2 linked regions of the Luteibacter rhizovicinus DSM 16549 genome follow. The protein of the gene in region 1 interacts with the protein of each later gene in a pairwise test. Links are inferred from orthologs where the notes say so. Each region holds a gene or a part of one and is shown in the gene's direction. Other genes may lie near its edges. The genes, in order: BJI69_RS15515 and def.

The links.
Region 2: the proteins of BJI69_RS15515 (region 1) and def interact in binary tests that used the Escherichia coli proteins (3 or more experiments, as listed by UniProt). The link is inferred for Luteibacter rhizovicinus DSM 16549 from one-to-one orthologs.

What each region holds. Positions count from the first base shown.
Region 1 is NZ_CP017480.1:3,385,248-3,399,418, forward strand. What follows is about bases 179-2,953. They hold BJI69_RS15515 (aspartate-semialdehyde dehydrogenase), read left to right. Parts: upstream 179-939; coding sequence 940-1,968; downstream 1,969-2,953. Other genes in these bases: BJI69_RS15510 (2-hydroxyacid dehydrogenase), read left to right, coding at 179-908; BJI69_RS15520 (hypothetical protein), read left to right, coding at 1,968-2,258; BJI69_RS23065 (motility hub landmark protein FimV), read left to right, coding at 2,428-2,953. Also shown: more of BJI69_RS15510, read left to right, coding at 1-178; more of BJI69_RS23065, read left to right, coding at 2,954-4,893; tRNA pseudouridine(38-40) synthase TruA, read left to right, coding at 5,746-6,513; BJI69_RS15535 (phosphoribosylanthranilate isomerase), read left to right, coding at 6,510-7,121; trpB (tryptophan synthase subunit beta), read left to right, coding at 7,132-8,343; trpA (tryptophan synthase subunit alpha), read left to right, coding at 8,343-9,143; accD (acetyl-CoA carboxylase, carboxyltransferase subunit beta), read left to right, coding at 9,181-10,059; BJI69_RS15555 (phosphatase PAP2 family protein), read right to left, coding at 10,155-10,697; BJI69_RS15560 (glycosyltransferase family 4 protein), read right to left, coding at 10,669-11,829; gltX (glutamate--tRNA ligase), read left to right, coding at 11,963-13,366; BJI69_RS15570 (hypothetical protein), read left to right, coding at 13,359-13,676; BJI69_RS15575 (transcriptional repressor), read left to right, coding at 13,716-14,171.
Region 2 is NZ_CP017480.1:1,293,634-1,308,007, forward strand. The notes cover bases 5,386-8,363. They hold def (peptide deformylase), read left to right. Parts: upstream 5,386-6,611; coding sequence 6,612-7,115; downstream 7,116-8,363. Other genes in these bases: BJI69_RS05985 (LysM peptidoglycan-binding domain-containing protein), read right to left, coding at 5,386-6,405; fmt (methionyl-tRNA formyltransferase), read left to right, coding at 7,133-8,062; rsmB (16S rRNA (cytosine(967)-C(5))-methyltransferase RsmB), read left to right, coding at 8,059-8,363. Outside these bases: BJI69_RS05965 (AMP-binding protein), read right to left, coding at 1-734; L-threonylcarbamoyladenylate synthase type 1 TsaC, read right to left, coding at 772-1,341; BJI69_RS05975 (DNA topoisomerase I), read right to left, coding at 1,343-3,886; DNA-processing protein DprA, read right to left, coding at 3,987-5,126; more of BJI69_RS05985, read right to left, coding at 5,251-5,385; more of rsmB, read left to right, coding at 8,364-9,363; BJI69_RS06005 (O-antigen ligase family protein), read left to right, coding at 9,399-10,673; BJI69_RS06010 (glycosyltransferase family protein), read left to right, coding at 10,676-11,644; BJI69_RS06015 (glycosyltransferase family 2 protein), read right to left, coding at 11,636-12,466; BJI69_RS06020 (glycosyltransferase family 2 protein), read left to right, coding at 12,541-13,374; BJI69_RS06025 (CDP-glycerol glycerophosphotransferase family protein), read left to right, coding at 13,371-14,374. UniProt on the Escherichia coli protein: Removes the formyl group from the N-terminal Met of newly synthesized proteins. Requires at least a dipeptide for an efficient rate of reaction. N-terminal L-methionine is a prerequisite for activity but the enzyme has broad specificity at other positions.

The sequences.
Region 1 (14,171 bases):
AAGAACGAGCTTTCTCCGCTGCCGAACTCGCCGAGCGTCTCGCCGACAGCGACGCGGCCATCGTCGGTCTGGCCGACAAGATCGATGGCAAGGTCCTCGAGGCTGCCCCGAAGCTTCGCTTCGTGGCCAACCTGGGCGTGGGCTACAACAATCTCGACATCGATGCCCTGACCCAGGCTGGCGTCGGTGCCTCGAACACGCCCGACGTCCTCAACGAGACAGTCGCCGACTACGCCTGGGCGCTGATGCTTGCCGCGGCCCGCCGCGTCGGCGAGGCCGAGCGCTGGCTGCGTGATGGCCAGTGGCATGGATCGCGGTTCGAGGGCTGGCTCGGCGCGGATGTCCATGGCAAGACGATCGGCATCCTCGGCATGGGCCGCATTGGCCAGGCCATCGCCCGTCGCGCCGCGGGTTTTCGGGCGCGGGTGATCTATCACAACCGCTCGCGGCTCGATGCCGCACTCGAGCGCGAATGCGCGGCGACCTATGTCGACAAGGCCAGCCTGCTGGCCCAGTCCGATCATTTGATCCTCGTGCTGCCCTACACGCCGGCCAACCACCACGCGATCGGCGAGGCCGAGCTGAAGGCCATGAAGCCGACGGCAGTGCTGGTGAATATCGCCCGTGGCGGCATCGTCGACGATGCCGCGCTCGCTCGCGCCCTGGCCACCGGCACCATCGCCTCGGCGGGGGTGGATGTGTTCGAAGGGGAGCCTTCGGTGCACCCCGATCTGCTGAAAATCGAAAATATCGTGCTCAGTCCGCACATCGCCAGCGCAAGTCGCGACACACGTCGCGATATGGCGGCTCTGGCTGTGGACAATGTGCTGGCGGCGTTCGGACATGGTCCTCACGCCGGCCGGCCACCCACGATCATCAATCCGGGTGTGCTGGCCGACGCCAGCTGACCTGTTTCTCCACGCCCTGACGAAAGCGAAAATGAGCAAGAAGACGAGTTACAAGGTGGCCATGGTGGGTGCGACCGGCGCGGTCGGCGAAACCCTCCTTTCGATCCTCGCCGAGCGGGATTTTCCGGTCAGCGAACTGGTACCCCTGGCGAGCGAGCGCTCGGCGGGCGGTACGGTCGACTTCGCCGGAAAACCTTACGTCGTCCAGGATCTCGCCAAGTACGACTTCGAGGGCGTCGACATCGCCTTCTTCTCGGCCGGCGGCTCGGTCAGCCGGGAGCACGCCCCGCGCGCCGCCGCGGCCGGCGCCGTGGTGATCGATAACACCTCCGAATTCCGCTACCAGGACGACATTCCCCTGGTGGTCTCGGAAGTGAACCCGCACGCCATCGCCCAGTACACGGTCCGCGGGATCATCGCCAACCCGAATTGCTCGACCATGGGCATGCTGGTGGCGCTGGCGCCGATCCACCGCGAGGCGGGCATCGAGCGAATCAACGTCGCCACCTATCAGTCGGTATCCGGGGCGGGTCGCAGCGGTCTCGAGGAGCTGGGCAAGCAAACCGCCCAGATGCTCAATTTCCAGGAGGTCGAGACCTCCAAGTTTCCCAAGCAGATCGCCTTCAACGTCATCCCGCAGATCGACGACTTCCAGCCTAACGGCTACACCAAGGAAGAAATGAAGATGGTCTGGGAGACCCGGAAGATCCTCGAGGATCCCTCGATCCAGGTGAACCCGACCGCGGTGCGCGTGCCGGTGTTCTACGGCCACTCCGAGGCCGTGCACATCGAGACGCGCGACAAGATCACCGCCGAGCGCGCCCGTGAACTGCTGGAAGCGGCACCGGGCGTGGTCGTGCAGGACGAGCGCAAGCCGGGCGGCTATCCCACCCCTGTCGGCGATGTCGCCGGCAAGGATCCCGTTTTCGTCGGCCGTATCCGCGAAGACATTTCCCACGACCGCGGGCTCGACCTGTGGGTCGTGTCCGACAATATCCGCAAGGGTGCGGCACTCAACGCCGTGCAGATCGCGGAGATCCTGATCGAGGACTATCTGTAATGAAGCATCGCGCCGCCATCGCCTGCCTGCTCGTTGTGCTCTCGCCCCTGGCGACCGCCGCCCAGCAATCCCAGACGAAGGCGGCGCAGGCCGACCCCGCCGCCGTGACCCGTGCCAAGGTCGTGGCAGTGCAGGGGGAGGCGAAGGCGGAGGACGCCAACGTGAAGCAGCTCAAGGCCCGGGTTGACGCGCTGGAGTCCGATACGCATGCCGCAAGTCGCCAGCTGGACGATCGGGACCGGAAAATTGCCGAACTCGAGCGCGAGCTGAACGCCCAGCGCAAGCCATAACATGTAAGGGGGGCGTGTACGGGCCTCGCGACCGACTCAACGTTGTCGCGTAACTGCCCGTACTCGCTATTGTTAGTTGTTGCTGGGGTGCACTACAGTGGCGCCTTCGCGGCCGACCGCCCGAAAGAGGCGTGCCGTCAGCATGGTATTAGTTCGGGGGAAGCGAGTAATGAACCGTACGTTGAAGCTGTCGATCATGCTGGCGCTTGCCACGGGGGGCGGTCACGCCCTGGCGCAGGACCTGGGCCCGGTCCAGGTGCGCTCGACCATGGACCAGCCGCTGGTAGCGGAAATCCCACTGACTGGCGTATCGAGCAAGATCGATAACGTCCATGTCGCCCTCGCCTCGGAAGAGGCGTTCTCCCGCGCGGGCCTGAACCGCGGCGGCCTGCCGGTGGCGCTCACCTTCGTGGTGGCCAAGAACGCCAGCGGCCAGCCGGTCATCAAGGTGACCAGCACCGCACCGGTGCGCGATACCTATCTCGATTTCCTGGTCGAGGTCTCCACCGACGGCAACAAGGTCGTCCGTGAGATCACGATGCTGCTCGACCCGCCGGGTACCCCGGCGTCCACGGCCGGCACGACGGCCAGTGCGCCTGCGGCCAAGCCGTCGCGCACCTCGGACGTGCCGTCCCGCGTGCCCGCGCATAGCGAATCGCGTGCTTCGCGCAGCGAATCGACGCCGGCTCCTGCCCGCGCCACCGCGTCCTCGGCTGATGGCTCGGTGACGGTGCAGCGTGGCCAGAACCTGTCGACGATCGCTCGCGACCACACCAGTGGCGCCGACATCAACCAGGTCCTGCTGGCGTTGCACAAGGCCAATCCTGACGCCTTCTACCGCGACAACATCAATGCGCTGAAGACCGGCGCCGTGCTGCGCATTCCTTCCGCCGACGACGTCCAGGCCCAGTCGGCTGCGGCGGCGCTCGCCGAAGTGCGCCGCCAGAACGAGGCATGGCGCTCGGGGGCGGCTCGCTCGCCCTCCGTGGTGGCCGACGCCGCCTCCACGGGTGCGGCGCAGGCACCGAGCAAGGCGGCGGCTCCCGCTAACGATCGCCTCGCCATCGTCCCTTCGAAGGAAGGTGGTGACGCGGCGTCCACCCGTGCCGGTACCAAGGACGGCACGGGCGACGCCCAGGTGGCTGGCCTGAAGCAGGAGCTGAGCACCTCGCAGGAGTCCGTCGTCTCGCTCAAGCAGCAGGGCGCCGAGCTGAAGTCGCGGATCGGCGATCTCGAAGAAATCAATACCAAGAACCAGCGCCTGATCAGCCTGAAGGACTCGGAGATCGCCGAGCTTCAGCGCAAGCTGGCCGAAACGCGCAAGGCCGCAGGGCAGCCGGCAACGGCCGCCACGGTGGCGGCACCCGCACAGGCTCCCGCACAGGCGGCTCCGGCCGCCTCGCCGGCCGTGCCGGCGACGGCCGCCGTCGTCGCAGCGGCTCCGGTCGCGCCCGCGCATGCGGCCACCGTGTCGTCTCCCGCCGTCGTCACGACACCGGTCCAGGCGCCGGTCGCGGCGACACCCGCTCCAGCGGCCAAGCCGCCCGTACACAAGGTCACGCCGCCGACGGTCGTCGAGGACGATCCCTGGTACCTGCAGACCTGGGCATGGGGCGGCGGCGCGATCGTCATCCTGCTGCTCCTGGTCGCCGCCGTATTCGGCCGGAAGAAGACCTCGGTCGTAGCGGGTCCGGCATCCGCCTCCCTAGCGGATCGTTTCGCCCGTGAGCCGAACTTCGACACCTTCGGTCACAACGACGCGATGGACCAGGATCAGCGCGAGATCCTCGACGCGCTGGCCGAACACCCGGACGACATCGGCCTGCACCTGGAGCTGGTGAGCCTGTATTACGGTCGCCGTGACGTCGAGCATTTCGAAGCCGCCGCCGAGGCCATGTTCGCCCACGTTGCCGACCCGGAGCAGCCGGAATGGCGCGAAGTGGTCACGATGGGTGAGGACCTCGCTCCCAGCCACCCGCTGTTCGGCGGCGTGCCGGTGGACGAGATCGATGATCCGTACGATCACGAGGGTGGCCTCCCTGACGACCACGACCGTTATAAGCCGGGCGCCGTTCACCCGGTCGACGACGTGGCCGCCGTCGAGCAGTTCGACCTCGGCAACTACGTGACGGGTGCGGACGAGGATGATCGTCCGGCCGCGCCGACGCCGCAGAAGCACAGCGAATACCACTTCAACTTCGACCTGACGCCCGTGCAGCGCGCCGAGGCCGAGCGTCGTCCGAACGCACCGGGCGTCTTCGACGCCGACGCGCCGGATTCGCTCTACGGCGAGGCACCGGCACACGGTTCGGCCGGGAACGTCGCGAGCGATGCGGTTCCGGTCAGCGACGACCGCGCATCCTGGTCGTTCAATGACGAGACCGAAGCGGCTGCCACCTCCGCCCATGACCTTCCGCGTTTCGACGAGCCGACCTTCCCCGACGAAGAGCCGCTTGCCGACCACAACCCGGAAAGCTTCAGCGACGACCCGGTCGACACCAAGCTCGACCTGGCCCGCGCGTACCTCGACATGGGAGACGCCGAAGGCGCCCGCCTCATGCTCGACGAAGTGATGTCGGAAGGCACGCAGATGCAGCGGGACACCGCCAAGCGGATCCTCAACGACATCGTCTGACCCGATCCACCCCCTTGTGGGAGCCGATTCATCGGCGATGCTCTTAAAAAATGCCCCGGCCAGCCCGGGGCTTTTTTTATCGGTTCACTCGGTGTCCACTCTCGCTGGGGGGTGAGGCAAAGAGCCTTCGGTGCCCGCCCTCGCTGCTCAGACAGGTCCCCCGCGTTCCGTAAAGGAAAGGCCGCTAACGCGGCCCATGGTTCTATTTGGCCTGCGGCCGCTCCACTTGTGCGGAACTCGCCTCGAGGGTGGACACCGAAGACTCTTCCCATCCCTGAGGTTCGTGCGAGTCGAGCCGACGAAGCAACGCTGCTTTGGCTGCCGGCTCGTCGCCATCGCCATCGCCAAACGGTCGACCCGGCGAGCCGGTCGCGATCCTCCGCCCTAGACAGCGCAGCAGCGAGGAAGGCGCTCACCAAGCCGGAGTGTACGTACCCGCACGTCTGCCGTAACGGCCCACTTCGGCGACCGCAACCGTCCTGCCGGCTCGCCTTCGAGCTAACCGTATCGTCGTGAGAGACCTTGGTGTCCACCCTCGAGGCGAGTTCCGCACAAGTGGAGCGGCCGTAGGCCAGATTAAGTACACGGCCGCGTTAGCGGCCTTTCCTTTACGGAACGCGGAGGACCTGTCTGAGCAGCGAGGGTGGACACCAAGGTCTCCCCGCGAGACGCCCAAGTGTAAAGAGCGACGGCACAGCCGAGCCGTCTGTGCCGGCGGTGGTGGGGGGTACCGTAACCTGGCTATCGCCGATGAATCGGCTCCTACATTTGTGGGTTGCCGTGGGCGGGGTTGTGGGTGCCGCCCTAAGCAGGGTGCTACCCTTTACCGTTTCCACCGTGTCGAACCGCCCCATGCGTATTGCCCTTGGCGTCGAATACGACGGCACCGACTTTCTCGGCTGGCAGCGGCTGAGCCATGCGAAGACCGTGCAGGGTTCGCTGGAGCAGGCGCTCAGCTTCGTCGCCCACGCGCCCATCGAAGTGACCGCCGCCGGCCGCACCGATGCCGGCGTGCACGGCCGTTGCCAGGTGGTCCACTTCGATACGGAGGTGGTGCGCGACCTGCGTGGCTGGATCCTCGGTGCCTGTTCCAACCTTCCGCACGCGGTGGCGGTGACCTGGGCGCAGCCGGTCCCGGACGACTTCCACGCACGATTTTCCGCGCGGGCCCGCCGGTATCGCTACCGCATCCTGCCGCGTTTCGTCCGTCCCGCCCTCGATGCGCGCTTCGTCGCATGGGAGCGTCGCCAGATCGATGCCGAGGCGATGAACGAGGCCGCGCAAGCGATCGTCGGCGAGCACGATTTCACCGCGTTCCGGGCCATTTCCTGTCAGGCCGCGCATGCGCGCCGCAACGTGCGCTCGATCCGTGTTTTTCGCGAAGACATCCACGTCGTCGTGGAAATCGAAGCAAATGCCTTTCTTCACCACATGGTGCGCAACATCGTCGGCTCGCTGCTGCGGATCGGGCGCGGCGAGGAGAGCGTCGGCTGGATGGCCGAACTGCTCGCTGGCCGCGACCGCGAGGTTGCAGGTGCGACGGCACCGGCGGAAGGCCTGACTTTCCTCGGTCCTCTTTACGAAGCCCACTGGGGGCTGCCACAGGAAGTGACGCTATGACCCGGATCAAGTTTTGCGGACTCACCCGCCTGGACGACGTACAGCTGGCTGCTGGCCTGGGTGTCGATGCCATCGGCTTCGTGATGACACGGCGCAGCAAGCGCTTCGTCGACCCGACCGCCGCGGCACGGCTGCGCGACGCGGTGCCGCCCTACATCACGACCGTCGCGCTGGTGATGGACGATGAGCCTGCGTTCATCGACGAAGTGCTGCGCGTCCTGCGTCCGGACATGCTGCAATTCCACGGCGACGAAACCGACGAGGACTGCGCTGCCTACGGAGTCCGCTACACGAAGGCCATCGCGATGGGCGAGGGCGCGAGTGCGCTCGAGCGCCTGCATCGGTTCCCTCGCGCGGCCGGTCTGCTGCTCGATGGCCATGGCCTCGGCGAGCAGGGCGGTAGCGGCCAGTGCTTCGACTGGTCGTTGATGCCGAAGGATCTTGCGCAGCCCCTGATCCTTGCCGGCGGCCTGGATGCCGACAACGTGGCCGAAGCCATTCGCGTGGCGCGGCCCTGGGCCGTGGACGTCTCCAGCGGGATCGAGTCGTCGCCCGGCATCAAGGATCGGGCTAAGATGGAACGCTTCATTTCTGCTGTACGACGATAACGAGAAGGCAATGACCGAGATCGCGGATTTCCACGCCTATCCGGATGCGCATGGGCGCTTCGGGGCTTACGGCGGCATCTACGTGGCTGAGACGCTCATGGAGCCGCTCGCCGAACTGACCGCCGCGTACGAAAAGCTGCGGACGGATCCCGCTTTCATCGCCGAACTCGATCGCGACCTCAAGTACTACGTCGGTCGCCCCAGTCCGGTCTATCACGCCGAGCGCCTGTCCGCGCATGTCGGCGGCGCGCGCATCCTGCTCAAGCGGGAAGACCTCAATCACACCGGCGCGCACAAGATCAACAACACCGTGGGCCAGGCGCTGGTTGCCCGGCACATGGGCAAGACGCGGATCATCGCCGAGACCGGCGCTGGCCAGCACGGCGTGGCGAGTGCGACCGTCGCCGCGCGCATGGGCCTGAAGTGCGTGGTCTATATGGGCGCCGTGGACATCGAGCGCCAGAAGATCAACGTCTATCGCATGCGCCTGCTCGGCGCCGACGTGGTGCCGGTCACCTCGGGCTCGAAGACGCTCAAGGATGCGCTCAATGAGGCGATGCGCGACTGGGTGACCAACGTCGCCGACACGTTCTACATCATCGGCACGGTCGCCGGCCCGCACCCGTATCCGCAGATGGTGCGTGACTTCAACGCCATCGTCGGGCGCGAAGCGCGCGAGCAGGTGCTCGAGCAGTTCGGCCGTCTGCCCGATGTCGTCACCGCCTGTGTCGGTGGTGGGTCGAATGCGATCGGCATCTTCCACGCGTTCCTCAACGACCGCGACGTGCGCATCGTCGGCGCCGAGGCGGCCGGTGACGGTATCGAAACAGGGCGGCACGCCGCCTCGCTCGCCGCCGGCAAGCCGGGCGTACTGCATGGCAATCGCACGTACGTGCTGTCGGATGCGAACGGGCAGATCGTCGAAACCCATTCGGTCTCGGCAGGCCTGGATTATCCCGGCGTCGGCCCCGAGCATGCCTTCCTGAAGGATGCCGGCCGTGCCGAGTACGTCGGCATCACCGACGACGAAGCGCTGGAAGCCTTCCACCTGCTGGCGCGTACCGAGGGCATCCTCGCGGCGCTGGAGTCGAGCCACGCGATCGCCCAGGCGATCAAGCTCGCACGCGAGCTGCCGAAGGACGGCCTCGTGCTCGCCAATCTTTCCGGTCGTGGCGACAAAGACGTGCACACGATCGCCGAGCGTGAAGGGATCGAACTCTGATGAGCCGCATCGAACGTCGTTTTGCGGCGCTGAAGGCCGCCGGCCGCACGGGTCTGATTCCTTTCGTCACCGCAGGCGACCCGTCGCCCGATGACATGGTGCCGATGCTGCACGCCCTGGTCGCCGCCGGCGCCGACGTGATCGAGCTTGGCGTACCGTTTTCCGACCCGATGGCGGATGGCCCGGTCATCCAGCACGCCAGCGAGCGCGCCATCGCCAAGGGCGTCGGCCTGCACAATGTACTGGCCTGGGTCGCGGCATTTCGTGAGACGGACGACGAAACGCCGATCGTCCTGATGGGCTATCTGAATCCCATCGAGATGTATGGTTACGAGGAGTTCGCCGAAGATGCCGTGGAGAAGGGTGTCGATGGCGTCCTGATGGTAGATTGTCCGCTGGAGGAGTCGCACGTGCTCGCACCGCTCCGGGCAGCCGGCCTCGACCAGATCCTGCTGGCGTCGCCGACGACCACGGCAGCGCGGCTGACCGCCCTCAGCGAGGCCGCCGCGGGCTTCCTGTATTATGTGTCGTTCGCTGGCATCACCGGGGCCGCCCAGCTGAGCACCGGCGACATCGCCGAGCGCGTGGCGGGTATCCGAGCGAAGTCGAAGGCACCGGTAGCCGTCGGCTTCGGTGTTCGCGACGCGGCCAGTGCCGTGGCGATCGGCGCCTTCGCCGACGCCGTGGTCATCGGCAGTGCCCTGGTCGACCGCCTTTCCGGCGCGACCTCGGCAGACGATCTCGCGGGCAGGGCACACGAATTTCTCGCGCCGATCCGCGCTGCGCTCGACGCGCGCTGAACGGCCGTTGCGTTAGAACGGATCCACGGAGACAACGATGAACTGGCTGCAGAAAATCATGACGCCGAAGACCCGCGCCCAGCAGCGCGCGGCCGGCGATAACAAGGGCAAGGTGCCCGAGGGCGTGTGGGAAAAGTGTGCCGGTTGCGGCACGGTCCTCTACAAGCCGGAGCTCGAGAAGTCCCTGATGGTCTGCCCGAAGTGCGGCCATCACCACGCGATCAGCGCGCGCGTGCGCCTGAACGCCTTCTTCGACGAGGGCAGCACCACCGAGCTCTGGGCGAAGATGGAAGCGGTCGACGCACTGAAGTTCAAGGACCAGAAGAAGTACAAGGACCGCGTCACCGCGGCGCAGAAAGCCACGGGCGAGAAGGACGCGCTGATCGCGATGTCCGGCCGTCTGCTGGATCGTCCGGTGGTCTCGGTCGCCTTCGAGTTCGCCTTCATGGGCGGCTCGATGGGCTCGGTGGTCGGCGAGAAGTTCGCCCGGGCCGCCGAGCGCGCCCTGGCCGACAAGAGTGCCCTGGTGTGCTTTGCCGCCACGGGTGGCGCCCGCATGCAGGAAGGCCTGTTTTCGCTGATGCAGATGGCGAAGACCTCGGCTGCGCTGGCACGCATGCGCGACGCCGGCGTGCCGTACATCTCCGTGCTCACCCACCCGACCACCGGTGGTGTCTCGGCGAGCCTGGGCATGCTGGGTGACATCAATGTCGCCGAGCCGAAAGCCCTGATCGGCTTCGCTGGACCTCGCGTCATCGAACAGACCGTGCGCGAGACCCTTCCGGAAGGCTTCCAGCGTCCCGACTTCCTGGTCGAACACGGCGCCATCGACGTCATCGTCGATCGCCGCGAAATGCGCGACAAGCTCGGCGCGATGCTCGGCATCATGCAGAAGGCGCCGCGCGCCGCCGCGTGATGTGAGGGTGTGGGAGCCGCTTCAGCGGCGATAGCAAAAAGCCCGACTCGGTCGGGCTTTTTGTGTTTTTGGTCTGGCTAGCGCGCCACATGGCGTCACACCAGCACGCGCTCCGCCCACAGCGACAAGCTGCCAAGACCCGCGCCGATCACGGTCGCGGCAAGCACATCGCTCGGATAGTGCAGTCCAAGAACGACACGAGACGCTCCGATCAGCGCCGCAAAGCCGATCAGGAAAGGCGCGAGGATCGGGTAGTGCGCCACCGCGACAACGGTGAACGCCACGGCCTGCAGCGTATGCCCGGACGGAAAACTGAATTCGTCGAGCGGCGGTACGTGGGCGATGACGCCGGGACAGGTGCGGAACGGTCGCGGACGGCGCGTCCAGCGCTTGAGTACGCGATAAAGCATCAGTGCGGTCAGACCGGTGACGGCCATCTGGACGGCCACAGCGACACCGTGCCAGCCGCCGACGAGCGCGATGACCGTCATCAGCGAATACCAGAAAACGCCATCGCCGAGCCGGCTGATGGCGCCGAAGAAGATCCCGATGGCCCGGCGTGCTCCCCAGCGATTGGCGGCGACGCACATGCGGCGATCGAGGCTCGCCCTACGCGGCGACGGCGGTGCTCCGTTCATGGACATTCTCCTCGGACAGGGATCGCATGATGGCTTCGAAGTCGTTGACGACCGACTCGGGCGAGAGGTTGGCGACAGAAACGCGTGCGGCATGCCCCATGGCCGTACGCACCGTGGCATCGGCACCCAGGGTGGCCGCGCGTTCGATCAGACCGCCTTCGTTACCTGGCGCGACGCGAATGCCGTTCTGGCCGTTGCGGATGAACTCACGCGCGGCGGCTTCGGCGTAGGCGACGACCGGGATGCCGGAGGCCATCGCCTCGAGCACGACGTTGCCGAAGGTTTCGGTGAGGCTGGGAAAGACGAAGAGATCGGCGCTGGCGTAGAACGCAGCCAGTTCATCGCCGCGGCGCGTGCCGGCGAAGATCACATCCGGGTTAGCCGCTTCGAGCGCTGCCCGGCCCGGGCCGTCGCCGACGATGACGCAGCGTGCGTGAGGTACCCGACGTGCGAGTGCGCGATAGGCCTCGATGACCACGTGCAGGTTTTTTTCCGGTGCCACGCGCCCGACGCTGAGTACTACCGGCGTGTCGGGACCGGCACCCCAGCTGTCGCGCAGGGCTTCATCGCGATGCTCCGGATGAAAGCGCGCGGTATCGACGCCGCGTCGAAGGACACGCACGTCGTGGACGCCGAGATCGTTGAGCTCGCTGGCGAGTTGGCCCGTCGGTACGAGGGTCGTCTGCGCCCGGCGATGGAAGCGGGCCAGGTAGCGGCGGACGATGGGTGTCAGGGCGCTGAAGCCATAATGGCCGACGTAGAAGTCGAATCGCGTGTGGAACCCCGTGGCGACAGGGATGCCGAGCCGACGAGCGGCGCTGACAGCGGTCCAGCCCAGCGGGCCTTCCGTCGCCACGTAGATCGCATCGGGGCGGTCCGCGCGCCAGCGGCGTTCGATGCGGAAGCGGGCGGGCAGGCCGAAGCGGAGCCCGGCGTAGCGAGGCAGGGCGGCGCCTTCGACGGCCAGAACCTCCATGCCGGCATCGCTCAGTGGCGGCGTCTCCGGATGGATCGGCCGGATGAGGTCGACGGAGTGACCCCGCCGGACGAGCCCGCGGGCGAGCGCCTGGACGGTAAGGGCTACGCCGTTGACCTCCGGTGCGTAGGTCTCGGTGACGATGCCGACTCGCATGGCGGTGCCCCTTCTGGCCTGGCTTGACGCATGCTCGCGCAATGGCGTGTCCGGGCGGTTATCGGGGCATGACCGGCATATGACAGCATGGCTGGGTTAAAATCGCGGTCTTGCCTGCCGAACGACCCACACGATGACCGTCCGTACCCGCTTCGCTCCCAGTCCCACCGGCTACCTGCATATTGGTGGTGCCCGCACCGCGTTGTATTGCTGGCTGGAATCCCGCCGCCGCGGCGGCGAGTTCGTGCTGCGAATCGAGGACACCGACCGTGAGCGGTCCACGCAGGAGGCCGTACAGGCCATCCTCGACGGCATGTCCTGGCTTGGCCTCGTGCACGACGAAGGCCCGTACTACCAGACCCTGCGTATGGATCGTTACCGCGAGGTCGCCGAGCAGCTGCTGCGTGAGGGCAAGGCCTACTACGCGTACGAGACCAAGGAAGAGATCGAGGCGATGCGCAACGCGGCGATGGCTGCAGGCGTGAAGCCGCGTTACAACGGCTACTACCGCGATCGCGACGAGCCGATGCGTGACGATCCGAACCGCGTCATCCGTTTCAAGAACCCGGCCACCGGCAGCGTTGTTTTCGACGACAAGGTGAAGGGGCGCATCGAGTGGTCCAATGAAGAGCTCGACGATCTCGTCATCTTCCGCTCGGACGGCTTCCCGACCTACAACTTCGCCGTCGTCGTGGACGACATCGACATGGGCATCACGGAAGTGATTCGCGGCGACGACCACGTCAACAACACGCCGCGCCAGATCAACATCTACAAGGCGCTGGGTGCACCCGTGCCCGAGTTCGCGCACCTGCCGATGATCCTGGGCCCGGACGGCCAGAAGCTGTCCAAGCGCCACGGCGCGGTGAGCGTCATGCAGTATCGCGACGATGGCTTCCTGCCGCATGCGCTGCTCAACTACCTGGTTCGACTCGGCTGGTCGCACGGCGACCAGGAGATCTTCTCGGTCGACGATATGAAGACCCTGTTCGACGTCGCCGATGTCAACAAGGCGGCGTCGCGCTTCGACGTCAACAAGCTGTCCTGGCTCAACCAGCACTATCTGAAGACGGACGATCCGGCCGTGCTCGGTCTCGAGCTGGCCTGGCATCTGGAGAAGATCGGCATCGATCCGGCGAAGGGCCCGAATCCGGCCGATGTCGTCGTCGCCTTGCGTGACCGCGTGCAGACCTTCAAGGAAATGGCCGAGCGCGCGACGATCTGGTACGGCCCGATCCTGGCCTGGGACGACAAAGCCATCGAGAAGCACCTGCGCACCGAGACGGCGCCGGCCGCGCTCGAAGCGGCAAAGGCCGAAATGGCCGCGCTGCCGGCGTGGACGCCCGAGGCCATTCACGGCGCGGTCGAGCGCGTGGCGGCGTCGCTGGAGCTGGGCATGGGCAAAGTCGCCGCGCCGCTGCGCGTGGCGATGACGGGCACCCAGGTGTCGCCGTCGATCGAGCACACCATTTACCTCGCCGGTCGCGAGGGTGCCATCTCGCGCATCGACGAGGCGCTCGCCCGCTCGCGTGGATGAGCTTCTCGCGCGGGCGATGCAAGGGGTCGATCCCGACGACCCCGGTGCGTCGCTGCGCATCTTCAGCAACCTGATGGGCCTGGTCCCCTGGTGGAACCTGATTGCCTGGCAGGTCTTCTTTATCGCCGTCGGCGCCTTACTGGGCTGGTGGCGGGGGAGGACCATGGCAGGCATCGTCGGGGCGCTCGTCCTGGGTCCCTTTGGCTGGGTCATCCCCTTCATACCGAAGCGGGGCCCGCCGCCGCTGCCGCCGTCATCGCCGGTCGGCGGCCCGCAGCCCCCACCGTTACCGGGCTCGAAAAAACGCTGACGTGGCCTCATGTTAGACTGACGGACACGAGGATTCGATGTGACCACGCAAGCCGCCCACCGACACGATCATGAGCACCACGACGACGCACGCAGCTTCGTCGCGGCGGTCGAGCACGCCTCGAACGAGCGTGGCCTGCGGCTGACGCCGTTACGTCGTGAAGTCCTCGAGCTGGTCGCCAGCGCAGGCAAACCCGTCAAGGCCTACGACCTGCTGGACCGTCTTCGCGAGAAGCACGGCAATGCGGCGCCGCCGACGGTCTATCGGGCACTCGATTTCCTGCTCGAGAACAGCTTTATTCACAAGCTGGAGTCGATCAACGCCTACGTGTCCTGCCACCATCCGGCCGAGTCGCATCAGGTGCCCTTCCTGATCTGCGACAAGTGCCAGTGCGCCCAGGAAGTGTGCGACGAGCGCGTGGCCGACCTGATCGAGGCACAGGCCAAGGCGTTCGGGTTCCGTCCGCAGGCGCAGACGCTGGAAGTGCACGGCATC
Region 2 (14,374 bases), 2.1 Mb from region 1 along the record:
CCGACGCCGGATTCGATCAAGGCACGCAGGTGCACCGGTGTCGTCACCAGCACGCGCGGTTCGGGTAGCGAGGCGAGCGCCGTCGCGACGTCCGCCGGGAAGAAGGGCCGACCGGCATGCACGCTGACGTCGGAAAGCAGCGGCATGAGTACGGACATCTCCATGCCGTACATGTGTTGCGGCGGCACCGTGGCCACGACATGGAACGCATCGCCGATCGCGAGCCCGAGCATGCTGGCGTTGCCGGCATTGCTGGCGACGAAGCTGCCCCACGTCTTGAGGTTCGGCTTCGGCTTGCCGGTGGATCCCGAGGTGTAGCCGATGGCGACCACGGCGTCTGCCGGAATGGACGGAATACTCCCTTCGGCGGGCGGTACATCGTCGAGCGCCGGCATGCGCAGGTAACCCGGTGGTGAGGGCGACAGGTCGAGCTCACCGATAGCGTAGGCGCCGGGATGATTCGCCATCACTTCGTCGACGGCGTGGGCGGCACGTGAGGGCGGCAGGAGGTTCGTCTGGCCGCGCAGCACCAGGGCCGTAAACGCGACGAGGAAGGCGTAGCGATCCTCGCAGAGGTTGACCGCGCTCTCGGCGTCGGGAAGCGAGGCCGCCACCTGACGCACGTGGGCCAGGAAGGTCGTCGCTGTGACGGCATGTCCGTCGCGCCAGGCCACGACGCGGGAGAGCGAGCCAACGAGCAACGGCAGCGACGGTGCGCCTGGGCGCCCGGACATCTCGGAATGGACGATCGACAACGGCTGACTCCCCCTCTCAGGCGCGGATGATAGCGCCGCTGAGGGCGTCACGGATGGTGGTGGGTCGCTCCTGCCCGCCCAGCGCGGCCTCGAGCGCGCCATCCAGGCGATCGCCGAAGTAGCGCTCGAGGGTGGCAACGTCCCTTGCGGGCGGTTCACCGTGGGGGTTGGCGCTGGTCGAGACCAGCGGCGCGCCGAAGGCGCGGCACAAGGCCGCCGCAGGCGCGTGCGCGGTCACGCGCAAGGCAATGCCCGCATGCGCGCCAGCGACCCACTCGGGGACCCGCTCGCTACGTGGAAAAATCCAGGTATGCGGCCCGGGCCAGGAGGTCCGAACGTCGGCGAGTACCGCCGCCGGCACGGCGGCGAGATCGATATAGGGTGCGATCTGGTCGAAGTCGGCGGCGATGAGCAGCACGCCTTGTGTCGCCGGCCGTCCCTTCAGCGCGAACAGGCGGTCGAAGGCGGCGCGATGGTGCGGATCGCAGCCGAGGCCATACACGGCCTCGGTGGGATAAGCGAGCACACCACCACCACGCAGGAGCGCGGCGGCAGCGTCGACCGTGGCCGTCGTGTACTGGTGCATGTCAGTCGACGGACGGGGATACCGCCTTGGCGGCCGCGGACTTGGCAGGCGCCTTCTTGGCGGCGGCTTTCTTCACGGCGGTTTTCTTCGCTGCCGTCTTCTTCGTCGCCGCTTTCTTCGTTGCCGTCTTCTTGACCGCCGTCTTCTTTACGGCCGTCTTCTTGGCCGTGGCGTCCTTCGGCGCGGCGGCCTTCTTGGTCGCCGCTTTCTTGGCCGCGGCCTTCTTGGTGGCCGTCTTCTTCGCCGCCTTGCCGCCACGCGGCTTCTTCACCGGCGCGGCCGCCAGGAGCTCGACGCACTCGGGCAGGGTCAGCGTCTTCGGCTCGCGGTCCTTGGGAATGCGCGCGTTCTTCTCGCCGTCGGTGATGTACGGACCGTAGCGACCGTTGAGCACCTGAATGTCGTTGCCGAAGTCGGCGATGATGCGGTTGGCGATGGCCTCGAGCTTCTCCTGCACCAGCTGGAGCGCGCGCGGCAGCTCGATGGTGTACGGATCGTCTTCGGGCTTGAGCGAGGCATACGTGCTGCCCTGCTTCACGAAGGGACCGAAGCGACCGACGCCGACGGTGATGTCCTCACCCGCCTCGGACTGACCGAGGTTGCGCGGCAGCTTGAACAGCTCCATCGCATCCTCGAGCGTGATCGTGTGCATGCTCTGGCCGGGGCGCAGGCTGGCGTAGGTCGGCTTGGCCTCGTCATCCTTGCTGCCGATCTGCGCGTAGGCGCCGTAGCGACCCAGGCGTACCGAGACCGGCTTGCCACTCTTGGGGTCTTCGCCCAGTTCGCGCGCGCCGGTGGCCTCGTTGCGATCGACCGATTCGGTCTTGTCGTCCACCAGGGTCTTGAACGGCAGCCAGAAGCGCTCGAGCAGGGGCACCCAGGCTTCTTCGCCACGACTCACCGCGTCCAGCTCGTCTTCGAGGCGGGCGGTGAAGTCGTAATCCACGTACTGCGCGAAGTGGCCGGAGAGGAACTGGCTCACGGCGCGACCGACGTCGGTCGGACGGAAGCGGCGGCTTTCCAGCAGCACGTACTCACGGCTGAGCAGCACCTGGATGATGCTTGCATACGTGGACGGGCGGCCGATGCCGTATTCCTCGAGCGTCTTGACCAGGCTGGCTTCGGAGAAGCGCGGCGGCGGCTCGGTGAAGTGCTGGTCGGCCACGACGGCAGCGACGGGCACGACATCGCCCTGGGCCAGGCGCGGCAGGCGACGCTGCTCGTCGTCGTCCTCGTTCTTCTGATCCTTGCCTTCCTCGTAGACGGCGAGGAAGCCCGGATCGATCACGGTGGTACCGGTGGCGCGGAATGCCGACTGCTCGACCGGGAACTCCACCGAGACCGTGTTGAGCGTGGCGTGGACCATCTGGCAGGCGACGGTGCGCTTCCAGATCAGTTCGTAAAGCTTGCGCTGGTCGTCGTTGAGGAACGACGCCACGGTGCGCGGCATGTGCATGGCCGAGGTGGGGCGGATCGCCTCATGCGCTTCCTGGGCGTTCTTCGACTTGGACTTGTAGACCTGGACGGCGTCGGGCAAGGCGCCCTTGCCGTATTCGCGCGCGATCAGCTCGCGCAGTTCGGACACGGCGTCGTCGGACAGGGCCACCGAGTCGGTACGCATGTAGCTGATCAGGCCGACGTTGCCCTCGCTACCCAACGACACGCCCTCATAGAGGCCCTGGGCCACGCGCATGGTGCGACTGGTCGAGAAGCCGAGCTTGCGCGCGGCCTCCTGCTGCAACGTGGAGGTGGTGAACGGCGGCGCCGGACGGCGCTTTCGCTCACGGCTGGTCACTTCGCCCACGGTGAACTTGCCGGCGGCAGCCTTCTCCAGCGCCGCGCGTGCGGCCGTGGCATCGGCCTCGTTGGTCAGGTCGAACTGTTCGAACTTCTTGCCGTCGAGCTTGACCAGGCGGGCGTCGAAGTCGCCCTGCGGGTGGGCCATGTTGGCCTGGATGGTCCAGTACTCGCGTGCCGTGAAGGCTTCGATCTCCAGCTCGCGCTCGACGATCATGCGCAGGGCCGGCGACTGCACGCGGCCGGCGGACAGGCCGCGCTGCACCTTGCGCCAGAGCACCGGCGACAGATTGAAGCCGACCAGGTAGTCGAGGGCGCGGCGGGCTTGCTGGGCGTCCACGAGGTCGTGGGACAGCTTGCGCGGGTTGGCCACGGCTTCCTTGATGGCGCGCGGCGTGATCTCGCTGAAGACCACACGCTGGACGTCCTTGCCCTCGAGCAGGCCGCGCTCGCGGAGGATCTCGCTGATGTGCCAGGAGATCGCCTCACCTTCGCGATCCAAGTCGGTCGCGAGATAGATGCTGGACGCCGCCTTGGCCGCCTTGGCGATGGCGTCGACGTGTTTCTCGTTGCGATCGATGACCTCGTAGGCCATGGCGAAGCCGTGATCGGGATCGACCGCGCCCTCCTTCGGTCGCAGGTCGCGCACGTGGCCATACGACGCCAGCACCTGGAAGTCGGGCCCCAGGTACTTGTTGATCGTCTTGGCCTTGGCCGGCGATTCGACGATGAGGAGGTTCTTAGCCATGCGTTAGTCGGTTCCGAAGTCCGTCGGGGCGAGTGAACCCCAGCGTATGTATATATTTAGTTGGAAACATATCGCCGTGACGGCTGTCAAGCGTCGGCGATCAGACCACACGCTGATAGCGGTTCCCGGGCAGGGAGGCAACCTCGCCCTCGAGCTCCAGCATCAGAAGCATCGAAGACAGTGCGCCGGCGGTGAAGCCCGTCGTACCGATCAGGGCGTCCAAAGAGGCGGGATCGTAACCCATGGCGTCGAGGAGGCGGCGATATTCCTCATCCTGGCGCCAGTCGAACGGGCCCGTCTTGCGCCGTCCGACTGCCGTGCCGGCGTCGGATCGTTCCAGGCGTGCCCGCAGTTCGGCACCCAGTTCGACCGCCGCAGGCGCCAGTACGCCTAGAATCTCATCGGCTCGCTGGACCAGGCGCGCACCCTCGGCGATGAGAGCGTGACAGCCTTCGGCGAGCGCATTGTGAATGGATCCCGGCAGGGCAAAGACCTCGCGCCCCTGTTCCCCGGCGACACGGGCCGTGATCAGCGACCCCGATCGCAGCCCCGCTTCGATGACCAGCACGCCCAGACTGAGCCCGGCGATGATCCGGTTGCGCTGGGGAAAGTGGCGCGCGTGCGAAGCCACCCCAGGCGGGTATTCGCTGACGAGGGCGCCGTGAGCCGCGATACGTCGCGCCAGGGCGTGGTGCTTGCGCGGGTAAACCCGGTCGGGACCGGTCCCGATGACCGCGATGGTGGGCTCGCCGGCATCCAGGGCGGCCTCGTGGGCCGCGCCATCGACACCGTCGGCCATCCCGCTGGTGACCAGCAGGCCACCCACGGCGAGCGCTTCGGCGAAGCGCCTGGCGTTGGCCAGACCCGGGGCCTGGGCGCGGCGGGCTCCGACGATGGCAATCTGGGGGCGCAGGAGCAGCGAGGCGTCGCCCTTGACGAAGAGCGCGGCCGGCGGGTCGGGGATGGCCTCGAGCTGAGGCGGGAAATCCTCATCGGTGCAGCGCAGGAGCCGCTGGTCGTCGCCTGCCAGCCAGGCGAGGTCGCGAGCCAGGACGGCTTCGTCCGGAGCGGCAACCCAGGCGCGCCCCTCCGCGCCGAGCGCGTCTCCGTGGCGGGTCAGCCAGCCAAGCAGGGGAGTGGCACCGCCCCGGCTGACCAGGCCCTCGCGGAGGCGACGAGCATTCATGCCCGGGGTACGAAGGAGGATCAGCCACTCGCGGAGGTCGTCGGAATCGATCATCCGGCCAGTGTAGAGGCCCGACCGGCTGCCGGCGGAAGTGGAAACGGCCGCCCAGGGGGCGGCCGTCTCATCGTCACTGCCGGCAAGCCAGCTCCCACCGGAGGTAGGGGCGGGCCTAGGCGGCTTACTCTGGAAGGGTGAGCTTGTCGCCCTTCCTGAGCGGACGCAGCGCATCCATGACCAGGGCGTAGCTGACATGGTCGAAGGTACGGAAGACCATGACGTGGCCACCATACTCATCCGGCAGCTGCACCTTGGGCGAGGTGTCGCGACGCTCGTAGTTGCCGGACACTTCGTCGGGGACCTTGTCGCCCTGGCTCATGACCGTGAACGTCGTGCCGTTGTCGATGCCATCCGCCGTGCCGGCCGAGATGGAGACCACCTGGCGGCTACCGGCACCGCTGAGCGCATCGGTGAAACCGATCAGGCGGGCATCCGCCGGCATCGCCTTGGGCGCGTGCGGGTAGAAGTACGGGTCGTACGGCTTGTCGTCGATCTGCATCAGGCGATCGCCCTTGCGGACTTCGAGCGTCGAATCGACAAGGATCAGGCTGGCGACTTCGCCATTGGTGGCGATGACTTCGGCCGTGCCGATGACGGAAACCTCGACGCCCTGGTCGGTGCCCCGGCCATTGTGGGTGTCGTGGCGAGAATCCTCGCGCCACGGGCCCGGCGCCATGGAGGCGTCGCTGTCGAGTTCGTCGGCGACGAACGAGCCATGCTCACGATTGTTGAGCATGTCGATGTTGCCCGGATCGCCGTCGTGATCGCGGAACCGGTTCGTCGGACGGACGATGGCCCAGCGCTGGCCCGGCCTGGCCGAGTTCAGGTCCTTGGCGTAGATCTTGTTGCCCGGGGTGGCACGCAGGCGGCTTTCTTCGAAGCCGACCAGGTACGGTGCCTGCTCGACCTCGTCCGCGTTCATCACACGCAGTTCCTTGAGGAACATGCGCAGGTCCGCCAGCGGGATGGCCGTGACGGCATCGGCATCGGTACGCACGCGCGGCTGGAGCCCGAGATGGGCGTTACCGCCATTCATCGACAGGTTCAGCACGTCACCCGGGTAGATCAGATGCGGGTTGCGCACCTGTGGGTTGGCCTGCCAGATCTCCGGCCAGAGCCACGGCTTGCTCAGAAAGCGCGCCGAAATGTCCCACAGTGTGTCGCCCTTGCGCACCGTATAGGTGTCCGGGTGATCGGGACGGAGCTGGGCCGCCGCGGCATAAACGGCCACGGTGAAAAACATGCCGCCCAGCAGCATGGCGAACTTCTTGATCATGCGGGATTTCCCCCTTCCCCGGTGCTGTCGCGAGTGTAACTGAATCGTTAACGGGCACAATACGTCCGGATGCTCGCCCGGCCCCTGGTGCGCGCGTAGAATACGGGGCCATCCTACAGGGTCGCGCTGCTTGGATTTCGCCGACTTGCCCGCATTTTTCCAGGCACGACGCGCCACAGTGGCCCGTAAACGTTCAAGGTGACACCGTGTCCACCCTACCTATCCTGGAATTTCCTGACCCGCGCCTGCGCACCGTCGCCGCCCCGGTCACCGTCTTCGACGACGAACTGAAGCAGTTTGTCGCCGATATGTACGAAACCATGTACGCCGCCAACGGCGTCGGCCTGGCTGCCACCCAGGTGAACGTGCACAAGCGCGTCCTGGTGGCGGACATGAGCGACGACCGGAACGAGCCGATGGTGCTGATCAACCCCGAGATTCTCGAGAGGGACGGTCAGCAGGTCTATCAGGAAGGCTGCCTGTCCTTCCCGGGTATCTATGCCGATGTGACCCGCGCCTTGCACGTCAAGGTTCGCGCGCAGGACGCCTCGGGCGCCGAGATCATGGTGGACGTGGAAGGCCCCCTGGCCGTCTGCATCCAGCACGAGATGGATCACCTCGCCGGCAAGGTCTTCGTCGACTACCTCTCGCCGCTCAAGCGCGGGATGCTCCTGAAGCGCATGGACAAGCAGCGCAAGGCAAGCGCCTGAGCGCGCCGGTGCGTCCCTTGCGGGTGGTGTTCGCTGGAACGCCCGACTTCTCCGTTGCCTGCCTCGAGGCCTGCCGCGCCAGCGGCGCCGAGGTCGTGGCCGTCTACACCCAGCCCGATCGCCCCGCCGGACGAGGGCGCAAGCTGGCCGCGAGCCCGGTCAAGGCCGCGGCGATCGCAGCCGGCATCCCCGTGGAGCAGCCGGCATCGTTCAAGGCGGAAGCCGACCGCGATCGCCTTGCCGCCTATGCGCCCGACCTGATGGTCGTGGTGGCGTATGGCCTGATCCTTCCGCGCAAGGTCCTCGCCATTCCGCGGCTGGGCTGCTGGAACGTGCACGCCTCCCTGCTGCCGCGCTGGCGCGGGGCCGCGCCGATCCAGCGGGCCATCCTCGCCGGCGACGACGCCTCCGGCGTCGACCTCATGCAGATGGAGGCGGGCCTGGATACCGGTCCTGTCCTTATCGAGCGACGCACCGCCATCGCGGCGGACGAAACCGGCGGCAGCCTGCACGACCGCCTGTCCGTGCTGGGCGCGGACGCACTCGCGGAAGGACTCCGTCGCACGATGGCCGGCGAGACGCTGGCCGCGCGCGCGCAGCCCGAAGCGGGCGTCGAATACGCCCACAAGCTCGACAAGGCCGAAGCGCGACTCGATTTCGCGCTTGCCGCCCTCGCCCTCGAGCGCAAGGTCCGGGCGTTCAATCCCTGGCCGGTGGCCGAGGCCGATGTCGCCGGCGAGCGCCTGCGCATCTGGTCCGCACGAGCGATCGAGGTGACGCATAGCGCCGAGCCCGGCCAGGTCATCGCCGCCACGCGTGACGGCATCGATATCGCCTGCGCTGTCGGGGCGTTACGCCTCACTACGGTGCAGCGCCCGGGCGGCCGTCCGATCGGTGCCGCCGACTACCTCAACGCCCGGCCGGAACTGAAGCAGGCCGTCTCGTGAACAAACCCATCTCGGTGCGCGCCCTGGCTGCCGAAGCGCTGGCCGATATCGCCCTGTCGGGCCACTCGTTGCGTGAGGTGGCCGACCGCGCCTTCCCCCGCCTTCCCGATTCCCGCGACCGCGCCCTGCTCACCGCCTTGCTCAACGAAGGCGCGCGCTGGTGGCCGCGATACGACGCAGCGATCGACCGTCTTCTGGACAAGTCGATCCGGCGCAACGACCCGAAGATCCATGCGCTCCTCGTCATCGGCCTGATCCAGCTGGAAGTGCTCGAGTTGCCGGCGTATGCGGCCGTCGCGGCCACCGTCGAGGCCGTGCGCGAATTGCGCCGCCCGCGGCTCGCTGGCCTGGTCAATGCGGTATTGCGGCGTTGGCAGCGCGAGCGCGAGACGCTCAATGTCGCTCTGGATGCCACACCGGCGACGCGACATGCGCATCCGGCCTGGCTTGCCGCCGTGATCGCCCGCGACTGGCCCGGACAGGCGGAGGCGATCATGGCTGCGTCCAACGTGGAACCGCCGCTCATGCTTCGCGTCAATCGCAACCGTGCGACCCGCGAAGACGTCGTCGAGCGCCTGACAGGCGCTGACCAGGCCGTCGAGCTTCATCCCTGGCTCGCCGATGGCCTGGTGCTGCCACACAGCACCGATGTCACCCGGCTGCCCGGCTTTGCCCAGGGCGACTTCGCGGTTCAGGACGGCGCTGCCCAGGTACCTGCGGATCTCCTCGGCCTCGCCAACGGCCAGCGTGTGCTCGATGCCTGCGCCGCGCCCGGCGGCAAGGCCTGCCATGCGCTGGAGCGGGCCAATGTGCACCTGGTCGCCGTGGAGTCCGAAGCCAAACGGATCCCGCGCATTCGCCAGAATCTCGAACGCCTCGGCCTGCGGGCGACGGTCGTCACCGGCGACGCCGGCGACGCGTCCGGCTGGTGGGATGGCAAGGCGTTCGACCGGGTCATGATCGATGCCCCCTGCTCGGCGACGGGCGTGATCCGGCGTCGACCGGACGTTCGCCTGCACCGACGCGAGGCCGACATCCCTGCGCTGATCGCGCAGCAGGCACGCATTCTGGCCGCGTGCTGGGAACTGCTCGCCCCGGGCGGCAGCCTGCTGTATGTCACCTGCTCGATCCTCCGGGCAGAAAACGAAGGTGTCGTCGGTGCCTTCGTCGCCGAACGTGCCGATGTGGACCTCGTACCCCTTTCATTGCCCGTGGGTCAGGCAGCCGGCATCGGCTGGCAGATCCTTCCTGGCGAGGGCGACCTCGACGGCATGTACTACGCGTTGCTGCGCAAGCGGTGATGTAACATCTGAGCCAATTCGCATGGAAGTTATGCATGACCGCAGCCACTCCGGCCGCTGATCCCACACGTTCCTGGCGAGCGCTTCTGCTCAGTGCGCTCGTGGCGATCATCCCGATTGCCGTGTCCGTTCCCTGGAAGGCCAAGGCGCTGCCGATCCTGGCGCTGGTGATCACCGGCGCCGTCATGCTGTTCACGCGCGCGGAAACCCGCCTGCGCTACCGGATCGCCTGGGCGATCGTGACCATCTGCGTGCTGCGTTTCGCCTACGCGGTGTTCAATATCGCCTTCCACCGCCTGGGCTGGAACGAACTCGATCTTCCCGCCCAGACGCTGGTATTCCTCGTCACGGCGGCGGCCTTCACCGGACGACTTCACTGGCGTGCCATCTGGACCTTCTTCGCGGTCACCACCCTCATTCTCGGTGGCTCCTGCATCGTCCAGCGCCACGTGTTGGGAGTGGACCGGGCCTATGGAATCAACGGGGGCGACTGGAGCGCGATCGAGTTCACGATGGTCACGCTGTGCATGACCCTGTTCTCGATCATCCGACTGATCCAGCCACGCATTACCCTGGGCGAGCGCTGGCTGCACGGCATCGCCGTCGCCATCGGCGCCTACGGCGCCATCCTGACGCACAGCCGCGGCCCCATGCTGGCCTTCCTGCCGGCCCTGCTCATCGTCATCGCGGTGCACATCCGCCGTACGCGCCAATGGCGTGGCGCCCTGGTCTTCGTGGGCGTGCTCGTCGTCGGCGTCGTGACCGCCACGACCGCCCTCGACCACGAGGTGGTGCGGCGCTTCAGCGAGGTCAGCGGCGAGATGTCCACCTTCAGCAAGGACAACTCGGCCGGTCCGGTGCGCGAGCGCATGGCTATGTGGCAATCCGCCTGGGCGGCCTTCCGTGAGCACCCCCTCGTCGGCGTCGGCGTGGACCAGTTCGGCACGTACACGCGCGCCAGGGTCGCGACTGGCGAGGCGAGCGAATCGATCGCCAAGTACGATCATCCGCATAACGAGTACCTCGAGGCGGCCGCGACCGGTGGCGTGCCGGCGCTTCTCATCGTGCTTCTGTTGTTCGCCTTGCCAGCGATCCACTTCGTCCGGCGCCTGGACGATCGCGACGAATGGACGTCCACGCTCGCCACCGCGGGGCTCGCCGTCATCACGATGTACGTTCTGTCGGCCATGACCGACAACGTGTTCTATCGCGCCATGCCGCATTCGTTCTTCCTCTTTCTAGTGCTCGGCTTCGTCATGGCCACCGCCTTGCCGCCGGCGGATCGGCGCGACGCGCTCGCGGACGCCTGATCGTGCGCATCCACCTGCTCGCCTGGGACAACCAGCGCGGCCTCTCGCACGACATCCGTGTGGTGGAAGATGCGCTGCGCGAACTCGGGCACGAGGTCACGGTGTCCCGGTTAGGTTCGCGCCGGCATGACGGTGCCTGGAAGCTACGCGGCATGCGCCTGCGCATGTGGCTCGGTGCGCCGCGTTTCGACATCAACCTTTCGCTCGAACATGTGCGTCCGGCGAGCTTCGGGCTGGCGCGACGCAACCTGCTCATGCCCAACCCGGAATGGGTGTCCGCGCGCGGCCAGCGCTATCTCGGTCGCTATGACGCCCTGCTGACCAAGACCCATGAGGCGACCCGGATCTTCAGCGCCCTCGGCCTGCGCGCGAGCGAAGTCGGCTTTCGCAGCCGCGACCGTTACGACGCCAGCGTGCCGCGCGACCCCAGTGGGTTTCTCCATGCCGCCGGATCGAGCCAGCTGAAAGGCACCGCGCGGCTGATCGCGGTGTGGAAGCGTCACCCCGAGTGGCCCACGCTCACCGTGCTTCGCGGCGGCCCCACGGCGGACGACGAAGGCGGCGCGACCAACCTGCGCATCGTGCGCGAGCACCTGCCGGATGCCGAAGTGCGCCGGCTGCAGAACGCCTGCGCCTTCCACCTCTGCCTGTCGCAGACGGAAGGCTGGGGGCACTACCTGGTGGAGGCGATGAGCTGCGCCGCGGTCGTGCTGAGCTGTGACGGCGCGCCGATGAACCAGATGATCGACGCCAGCCGCGGCTTGCCCGTGCGGGCATCGGAGGGCGGGCCCTTCCATCTCGCGCGCACCTGGCGGTTCGACGAATCCGCGCTCGAGGAGGCCGTGGCGCGTGCGATCACCATGCCGGCCGCCGAGCGGGAAACGCTCGGCCACAACGCGCGGCGCTGGTACCTCGACAACGAGGCGAGCTTCACGACGCGCCTGGGCGCGGCGCTGGACGCCCTAGGCTGAGGCCGGGCGCTCGTCCAACGGCGGCGTGAAGAACTCCGCCAGATGCTGATCCACACCAAACTCGCAACGAACCAGGCCCAACCGACGCGTTTCGTCGAGGATGCGGTCGTTCGGATTGTCGACGACATTCTTCCGGGTACGGTGATAGAGGTGGGTGGCGAGCGCACTGAAGCGCAGGTCGCGGCGGAGCAGCCCGGCATGGAAAGCACGCGTGACCATTTCGGTATCCTCGCGACCCCAACCCGTCATGCCCTCGTTGAAGCCGTTCAGCGCGAGCAGGTCCTCGCGCCAGAAACCCATGTTGCAACTCTTGATGCCGCGCGTCTTCTGGCTGGGCTTCGCATACCAGCGCGCCAGCGAGGGTATGCGCAGGGTGTGACGGCGACGTTCGATCCCCGGCGTGAAAAAACTGGCGCGGACCGAGCCGTCGGCGAGCATGCGGCGGGTCAGCGCTTCGTCGCTGAGCACGCGTGAGCCCTGCACGTAGCAACCGCGGGTCGCGAACGCCTCGTGGTCGGCGACGAAATGGGGTTCGGCCACCATGTCGCCATCCAGGATGATGACGTAGTCGCCCGTGGCGGCAGCGATCGCACGATTGCGCGCGCGACTCATCCGTGCCCCGTCGTCGGGCTGCCAGAGGTGAACCAGGCGCACGGGGAAGGTCGCGGCCACCCGTTCGATGACACGGCGCGTCTCCCCGGTCGAGCCGTCGTCGGTGACGATGACCTCGTCGGGCAGACGGGTCTGCCGGGCCAGCGACTCGAGCACGCGCTCGAGGGCGGCGGGCCAGTTGTACGTGATGATGGCGACGGTGATGCGCATGGGGGCGAAGGATAACGGGAACGCCTTAACCTTGCCGGTCCGGGCCCACGGGCCGATTCGGTTAGACTTTCCCGATGGCGAGCCTCCCCCTGACCCTTGTAGTGATCACCTATAACGAGGCGCATACGATCGCCCGCTGCCTCGACAGCGTGCCGTTCGCGACCGAGAAAGTGGTGATCGACAGTGGCAGCACCGACGACACGGTGGCGATCGCGCAGGCGCACGGCGCGCGCGTGGTTCACCAGGACTGGCTGGGCTTCGGTCCGCAACGCAACTTCGCCACCACCCAGGCCAGCCACGACTGGCTGATCGCCCTGGACGCCGACGAATTCCTTTCGCCGGAACTCGCCGCCGAGCTGGAAGCGGCCTTGCCGTCGATCCAGGCCAGCCCGGACGCCGCCGTGTTCCTGCGCCGCCGCACCATCTACATGGGCGCACCGATGCGCTGGTACCGGCCGTCGGTCGGCGAGAAGATGGCCCGGCTGTGGCACCGCGACCGCGCGCGCTGGACCGATGCACGCGTGCATGAATCGCTGCGTTTCGATGGCGCCGCGCGGACGCTTCGCGCTCCCTTCGACCACGTGAACAACCCCAGCCTGGTCGAGAAGCAGCTGAAGGTGTTGCGCTATTCCGAATTGAAATGCCGGGACTGGTACGACAAGGGCAAGTCGCCACGCATGTGGCAGACGCCGTTCGTCTTCCTGCTCGCTTTCATCAAGGATTACGTCTTCCGCCTGGCCATGCTCGATGGCTGGCGCGGCTTCATCATCGCCCAGACCGCGGCCAGCTACGCCGTCTACAAACGCATGCGTTACTACGAAATGCAGCACAACCCTGCCTCGCGCGAGTCCGCCGCCACGGCCCTGCACCGTCACGGCCTGGACCGTGGCTCGGAAACCTCCTCATGAAGAAGCACTACCTCCTCTACGGTTCGGAGCGCTATGCGCTGGCCATCCTGCGCCCGCTGCAGGACGCGATCCGCGCACGCGGCGACGAGGCGGCGTGGTTCTTCGACGGTCCCGGTGGCGAAGACCTCGTGGCCGGCGAGACATGGCTGCGCACGACCGAGGAAGTGCGTCATTTCAACCCCATTGCGGTGGTGACCTCGAGCAACGCCGTGCCGCATTTCTTTCCTGGCGTGAAGGTCGAAACCTTCCACGGTTTCAATGCAGGCAAGCCTCGGCACATCTATATCCGCGGCTTTTTCGATCTCTATTGCACCACCGGCCCGAAGGACACCAAGGCGTTCGGCGAGATCGCCGCGCAGATGGGCCACTTCGCGGTGAAGGAAACCGGCTGGCCCAAGCTCGATCCCTTCATGGGCGAGATGGGTGCGCGGCCGGTGCCGCCGGTGCGCCAGCCGCCGGTGATCCTCTACCACTCCACGTTTTCGCCCTCGTGGAGCGCCGCGGAGATTCTTTACGACAAGGTTCGCGAGCTGTCGCGCGACGGCCGCTACCGCTTCATCGTCACCTTCCACCCGAAGATGAACCCGGAAACCACGGCCAAGTACCGCGCCCTGGCCAACGAGCACCTGCGCTTCGCAGACGACGACAACATCCTCGACCTCTTCGGCCAGGTCGACATGATGTGCTCGGATACCTCGTCGGCGCTGAGCGAATTCCTGCTCACGGGCAAGCCGGTCGTGACCTTCAAGAACCGGGCGGCCGGCCCGCAGCTGATCGATATCGACGACCCGGCGCAGTTCGAGCCGGCCATCGAGCGCGCCCTGGCCCGTTCACCGGAACTGATGAAGGCGATCGACGACTTCGGCAGCAGCATTCACCCCTACCGCGACGGCAAGTCCAGCGAACGGGTGCTCGATGCGATCGATCAATTCATTGCCGAAGGTGGGCGTAACCGGCGGCGCAAGCCCCTCAATCTGTGGCGCAAACTGAAGATTCGACG